2 regions of the Exiguobacterium sp. s194 genome follow, and region 2 is predicted to be linked to the other one. Evidence: riboswitches for the same ligand, from Rfam matches in the RefSeq annotation. Region 2 holds a riboswitch; the other holds the start of a gene.
The links. Region 2 has a riboswitch for FMN ahead of KNP85_RS03605 (ECF transporter S component). Riboswitches for the same ligand answer to the same signal wherever they lie in the genome.
Positions count from the first base shown of each region.

Region 1: another riboswitch for FMN. It lies ahead of ribD (bifunctional diaminohydroxyphosphoribosylaminopyrimidine deaminase/5-amino-6-(5-phosphoribosylamino)uracil reductase RibD); the one in region 2 lies ahead of KNP85_RS03605 (ECF transporter S component).

Region 1 covers NZ_JACSLT010000002.1:111,329-114,741, reverse strand. Annotated here, with positions in the region: gene KNP85_RS02465 (bifunctional 3,4-dihydroxy-2-butanone-4-phosphate synthase/GTP cyclohydrolase II) at 1-98, opposite strand, end outside; gene ribE (riboflavin synthase) at 98-739, opposite strand; gene ribD (bifunctional diaminohydroxyphosphoribosylaminopyrimidine deaminase/5-amino-6-(5-phosphoribosylamino)uracil reductase RibD) at 720-1,799, opposite strand; FMN riboswitch at 1,952-2,094, opposite strand; gene KNP85_RS02450 (undecaprenyl-diphosphate phosphatase) at 2,189-3,001, opposite strand.
Region 2 covers NZ_JACSLT010000002.1:332,464-335,876, forward strand. Annotated here, with positions in the region: gene KNP85_RS03600 (nucleotidyltransferase family protein) at 1-401, opposite strand, end outside; gene KNP85_RS03605 (ECF transporter S component) at 480-1,067, opposite strand; FMN riboswitch at 1,227-1,368, opposite strand; gene KNP85_RS03610 (HesB/IscA family protein) at 1,466-1,822, shown strand; gene KNP85_RS03615 (hypothetical protein) at 1,863-2,105, opposite strand; gene KNP85_RS03620 (Rossmann-fold NAD(P)-binding domain-containing protein) at 2,234-3,088, shown strand; gene KNP85_RS03625 (NAD(P)/FAD-dependent oxidoreductase) at 3,124-3,413, opposite strand, start outside.

The DNA of each region.
Region 1 (3,413 bases), 220 kb from region 2:
ACGAAGTCCCCTTCGTTCTCCCGGTCCTCATCGTCGACGACGATGATGGGACGTCCCATCTTCAACTCTTCGACTGCTTCTTTAATCGAGTGAAACATTACCATCCCGCCTTTCCATACCCTTGTGACGCCAGCGATTCGAGCGTCATCGGTTTTTGACTTACGAGTTTTTCCATATACTTAGCCAACATGTCACATTCCAAATTGACCGCATCCCCAGCCTGTTTCATCCCGAGCACTGTCTCACTGTACGTGTGCGGGATGAGCGACAACGTGAAGCCGCGTTCCGTCACATCAAACACCGTCAAGCTCGTCCCGTCGACCGAAATCGAACCTTTCGGGACGATATAACGGAGGAGAGATGGCTCACAGCTGATGTCGACATAGACCGCGTTCGCGAGCGATTGTTTTTTGACGATGCGCCCGACCCCGTCGACGTGACCCGATACGAAGTGACCACCGAAGCGTCCGTTCGCGGGCATAGCCCGCTCCAAGTTAACGTTCGTGCCGGGGCGGACCCCGTCGAGACTCGACGCCTTCAGCGTTTCCGGCATGACATCGACCGAGAAGCTGTCACGATCGAACGTCGTCACGGTGAGACAGGTGCCGTTGACGGAGATACTGTCACCGAGCTTCACGTCCTCGAGGACGATTTTTCCGGCGAGCGTGAGCCGGAGGGACGGACCGTTGCGTTTCACTGCCTTGACACTACCGATTTCTTCAACGATTCCCGTGAACATCGGACTCCCCCTCTCGCATGATGAGTTTGATGTCGGCGCCGACCGTCTCGATCGATTGCACGTCATACCGATTGATTGCATCGAGCGGACCGTCATGATGCGAACGGTAAAATCCGCCCTTGCCGCCGAACACGCGCGGTGACTGGTACATGACCCACTCGTCGACGAACCGTCCGTCCAAGAGTGATGTGACGAGCGTCGGTCCCGCTTCGACGAGCAGGCGACCGATGCCGCGTGCGTAGACGTCTTGCAGCACAGCGTCGAGCGACGTGTACGCCGCGAGTTCGACGCCGCGCTCGATGAACGCGTCCCGCTTCGTTTGATCGTCGGACGTCGTGTAGAGTAGCACCGGCACATCGTTCGCCGTCCGGACGAGCTGACTTGACAGCGGCGTGCGTAACTCTCGGTCTAGCACGACCCGGAGCGGTTCCGTCGTCTCGCGGTCGAGCCGGACGGTGAGGGCCGGGTCATCAGCGAGGACAGTGCCGACACCGGTCAAAATCGCATCGACCGACGCCCGCAGTTCATGGACGTCCCGTCTCGCTTCGGTTCCGGTCACCCACTTGCTGTCACCGGTATCGAGGGCGACTTTGCCGTCAAGGCTCGTCGCCGTCTTTAAGATGACATACGGCCGTTTCGTCTCGAGCGAGCGCAAGAACGCCACGTTGAGCGTTCGTGCCTCACTCTCGAGCAGTCCGACCTCGACATCAATCCCGGCCGCTTTCAATCGAGCGATGCCTTGCCCTGACACGAGCGGATTCGGGTCGCTCATCGCGATGACGACCCGTTTGATGCCCGACTCTACGACTAAATCGGCACACGGCGGTGTCTTGCCATAATGCGAGCACGGTTCGAGCGTGACATACATCGTGGCGCCATAGGCGGCAGCACCGGCCATGCGGATGGCGTGCACTTCGGCGTGCGCTTCCCCCGCCTTCAAGTGGGCGCCGAACCCGACGACCCGACCGTCCTTGACGACGACGGCCCCGACGCGCGGATTGACGCCGGTCGAAGAGGCGGATTTGGCCAATTGGATGGCTTGTTGCATGTACTGTTGCATAATCTCCCTCCTTGTTTCGTACAAACAAAAAGACCTCAAGGAATGATCCTCAAGGTCTCGGTGGGAGTCGTCCGTCGTCATTTGGGCAAGCCAAATAAGCGTTTTCTTTACAGAAAAACGTACGACGAACTACAGGTCGCGTGGACCTGTCATGTTTCCTTCTCCCATCCAGACTATACTGTCGGCTCTAGAATCGCACTAGATCCACCGTTCGCACACGTGCGACCGGGTCACGGACTTAAGGCTCGCGCCCATCACCGCCGGTTGGGACTTTCACCCGACCCCGAAGGAATATTTGTTTGTACGTCTCCACTTTAGCGCAAAAATAAATGGATGGCAAAACGAAATGCGCAAAAAAAGCGCCGCTCGTGTGAGCAACGCTTTGTAAATCAAGCCAAGAATAAAACGACGAGGAGTCCGACAACCCAGCAATAGAAGGAGAAGTATTTGAGCTCGCCTTTCGCCATGATGTGCTGGAACCATTTGAGCGAGATGGCCGTGAGCGCATACGAGGCGATGAACGCCAAGATGAGCGGTCCGAACAAATCACGTGTTTCTGGATTCGTGAACAACTCCGGTCCCTCTAAAATCGTCACCCCGAGACTGATCGGGATGAACAGGAAGAACGAGAAGCGAAGCGCCGACTCTTGTTTGATGCCGAGCAACATCGCCATGACGATTGTCGCCCCGGAGCGACTGATCCCTGGGATGAGCGCGACCGCTTGAGCGAGACCGATTAAGATGGCGTCGCGGAGCGTGATGCCGCCGTCTCCTTTATTCCCTCGCATATTCCGGATGAACCAGAGCGCGACCCCGGTCAGGATAAGCGTATAACCGACCGTGGCGACGCCGCTGAGCTTCTCGCCAATCCAATCGCCGAACAGGACGCCGAGCACACCGGCTGGGACCGTGGCGACGAGCAAGAGACCAATGAACTTGACGTCGACCATCGTCTCGTCACTGCGGTCCTTTTTAAACAAGAACGTCCACAGACTGACGACGAGACGGACGACGTCCTGCCGATAAATCGTTAACACGGCGAGCAACGAGGCAAAGTTCACGAAAATCTCGAAGGAGAGCCCCGGTAACTCGATATCAAACAGCTCTTGGAAGATGACCAAGTGACCGCTTGATGAGATTGGAATCGGCTCGGTGAACCCTTGAATCAAGCCGAGTAGGAGATAAAATAACCATATTGTCATATCGTAACATCCTCTTTTCTTATTTACATCAATTCCATTATTTTAGCAGACCGTTCGTTTCACTGACCACCCTTTCAAAAAAAAATCGTTATTTTCAAAACTTTCATTTGATTAGTCTGAAAATTAAATTTATTATAGAAGAGTACTCAACTGGTGCGACGGTGATGACCCCATTGGCCAGTTGGGTACTTTTTCGTACAGATTATTACATATTAGCCACGATAAAACTTTTTGTTTACAATTGAACCCATTTAATATTAAATTTGTAATAGAACTGTTACCATTTTTTCAAAGTATAAACAGGACTTTAGACCTACCCGTTCATAAAATCGGTTTAAAAAAACTTGAACAATGCACTTATAAATTGTAAAAACTGGCCGATAGTATGATTGTAGAAGCAACTTCGTCATCT
Region 2 (3,413 bases):
AACCGTCCGCTGTTGTCGAGGCTGACACCGATGGCCGTGACGGTCTCGGGGAAGTGGGTCAAGGCGTCGGTCGCAGACTGATAGGGTGGCAATTGATTGACCAGGTGCATGCGGGCTTGGTTTTTGACCGACCAAGGGACGTTTGGTAACAGAGCGTATAGTTGTGCCTCATACTCTTTTTCGATTGCTTCGTCGTTGTGAGATTGGTCAAAGTAGATGACGTCGACATCTTCGGTCGGCGTCGGTACTGGATAGCCGTGCACGTCATCCCATATCTTCGCCCGTACGTATCCGGCACAGATCCACCAGTCGGGTAAATTGAGCGAAGCGACGGTCGTCAATAGACGCATCAATTCATCATCATTTTCTAAAAAAAGGGTCACCTCTTCAGTCGTGTTCAATCCATCTTCTCCAATCCTCTCCTAAGCATAACGTATCCAAATAAAAAGCACCTCGATCGAAATCGAGGTGCATGTCAGTTACGCTTGAAGTTGCATCCGCTGGCGTTCGATCCACGGCTTCAACTTGAGGAAGAGTGGGACGAACAAGGCGCTGATCAACAACGCTTTAATAAGGTTGAACGGCAAGATGCCATAGAGGACGAGGTCCGTTTTGACTGCCGGTTGCGCCATCTCGGTCATGCCGAAGAAGAACGCGTATGCTGGTAAGATGAGCAAATAGTTCAAAATCGCCAAGCTGAGTGCCATCGTGATTGTGCCGGCCACGAGGCCTGAAGCGAGCGCTTTATTCGTTTTACGTTTATGGTAGAACCATGCGACCGGATACATGAAAGCGACACCTGCAAAGAAGTTTGCGACTTCACCGACCGGAACGCCGCCACCGTTAAAGACATAGTAGAGGACGTTTTTTAGAGCGACGACCACGACGCCTGCGAGTGGGGAGAACACGATTCCGGCGACGAGCGCGGGAATGTCACTAAAGTCCACTTTTAGGAATGGTGGTAGGAATGGCAGCGGGAAGTTAAAGAGCATGAGGACAAAAGAAATGGCCCCGAGCATCGATAGCGTCACCAGTGTTGTCAATCGTTTGTTGCGCGTTGTTTTCATCAAAATCTCTCCTTTTGTCGCTCCTTGATGAATGGCACCCGTCGCATAGAAAAACCCGATTGTATCAAACAATCGGGAGAGTTTACGCGCATACGAAATAGATGTTCTCATCGGTGTTTAGACCACACCAAAGAAAACATCCGGATATCGGTCGGATGCCGCCATCTTCTCCCATCCAGACTATACTGTCGGCTTTCGAATCTCACGAAATCAGCAAGCAACGCCTTGCTCGCTCACGGGCTGAGAAGATCATGTCTTCAATACCGCCGGTCGGGAATTTCACCCTGCCCCGAAGATGGAACGATTTAATTTTTTTTGTTACAGTTTAGTTATACAAGATATTTCACAAAATCTCAAGTCAGTTGACTTGAAGTTAAGATAATGAAGGAGGAGTTCAGATGATTCATTTGACAGAGTCAGCTGCATTACAAGTCATCGATATGATGAAACAGACAGAACACCCCGAAAATCAGTACTTGCGCATCAAGGTACAAGGTGGGGGATGCACCGGCCTCTCGTACGGGATGGGGTTTGATGAAGACAAGACGGATCGAGATATCCAGTTCGACCATCACGGCGTCCGTGTCATCGTCGCTGAAGCCGATCATGGCGTCGTCGATGGCCTCGAGATTGACTATAAGCAGTCGATGCTCGGTGGCGGGTTTACGATTAAAAACCCGAACGCCATCGCCACGTGCGGATGCGGTTCGAGTTTCCGGACGGCGTCGAACGCCGGGACACCTGGAGATTGCTAAACGAAAGGCCAATCATATGGACGATTGGCCTTTTTTTGGTTCAGTCGTTTTCTTCCATCAAAATCAAGCGAATCACTTTTGACGTCGCATCCAATTCGATGTGATGTTGCCAAGGGCGGAACGCCGTGATTTTACACGTGTCGGTCGTGATTTGGAATGAACAGACGCTCTCTTCTTCTTGGTCAAGGACCGAGTAGCGGCTGAAATCCGATAAACTTTGGTAGATGGCGTATTGCTTCGGTAACTCACACGTCCATCCTTTTTCTAACATGATTTGATGCATGGGCCTCGCCTCTTTCTTTTCTATATATATAAGAATAACAAAAAAATTCAAGGAAGTGGAAGATTAGGCGAGAGGATGCAAGGGAAAATGAAAAGAGATGTCATTTTTATGTAGGAGGGGTAGGGACGATGAGAAAAGTATTGATATTCGGCGGGTCACGTTATTTCGGAAAGCGATTGGCACTTCGGTTGGCGGAAGCTGGGGATGATGTGACGATTGTGACGCGAGGACAACTCCAAGTGCCCGAGGCGGAAGGAATCCGTTCGATCAAAGGAGACCGACAATCGGTGGCGACGATGAAAGACTTGTCGCGCGATCATTATGATGTCGTCTATGACAATATTTGTTTTAACCCATATCAAGCGAAAATCGCCTCGGACGCCTTCATGGACCAAGTCGGCAAATATGTGCTCACGTCGACGATGTCCGTCTATGCACCGGGTGCCGATTTGAAAGAAAGTGACTTCAATCCGCTCCACCACGACTATCATCTCGAATCCGAACATGACTATGGTAAAGGGAAGCGGGAAGCCGAGTCCTACTTCTTCCATCGCGCCTCATTCCCGGTCGCGACCGTCCGTTTGCCAATCGTCTTGGGCCCGGACGACTATACGGACCGTCTCAAGTTTTATATCGATGCTGTCCGTCGAGAAGAGCCGGTCGTCCTGCATCATCCCGAAGCGAAGATGGGCTTTATCTCAAGTTTTGAGGCAGCGGCCTTTTTAGAATGGGTCGGTCGGGCCAACGTGTCCGGACCGTTCAATGCGGCGAGTGAAGGGATCATCTCACTTGGGGCGCTCATGGAACGGATTGGCCATCACTTAAATAAACCCGTCCAAATCATCAAAGACGGCGAGTCGTCGCCGTACGATACGGACGTCGACTATTACATGTCAATCGCCGAGGCGAAAAAGGCAGGTTTTGTCTTTACCCAACTCGATGACTGGGTCGACCGGGTCATCCTCCAAACAATCCGAAAATGAAAATGGCCCTCATCATCGCGATGAGGGCCACATCTTTATTTCCCGGCGAATACCGAAGTCGAATGTTGCGGGTGACGCGCTGTCGGGTCGACGAGCTGCTTCACTTGGTTGATGGCAATCGGAGCTTCTCCGAAGCCTGTCGCAATCAATTTTACTTTTCCTTCGTACGTGGCGATGTCACCACACGCGAAGATGCCGGCGACCGTCGTCTCCATCCGCGAGTCGACGCGGATCGTGTTCTTCTCGAACTCCATGCCCCAGTTTTTGATTGGGCCGAGCGATGAGACGAAACCGTAGTTACAGATGAGGTCATCGATCTCGACGA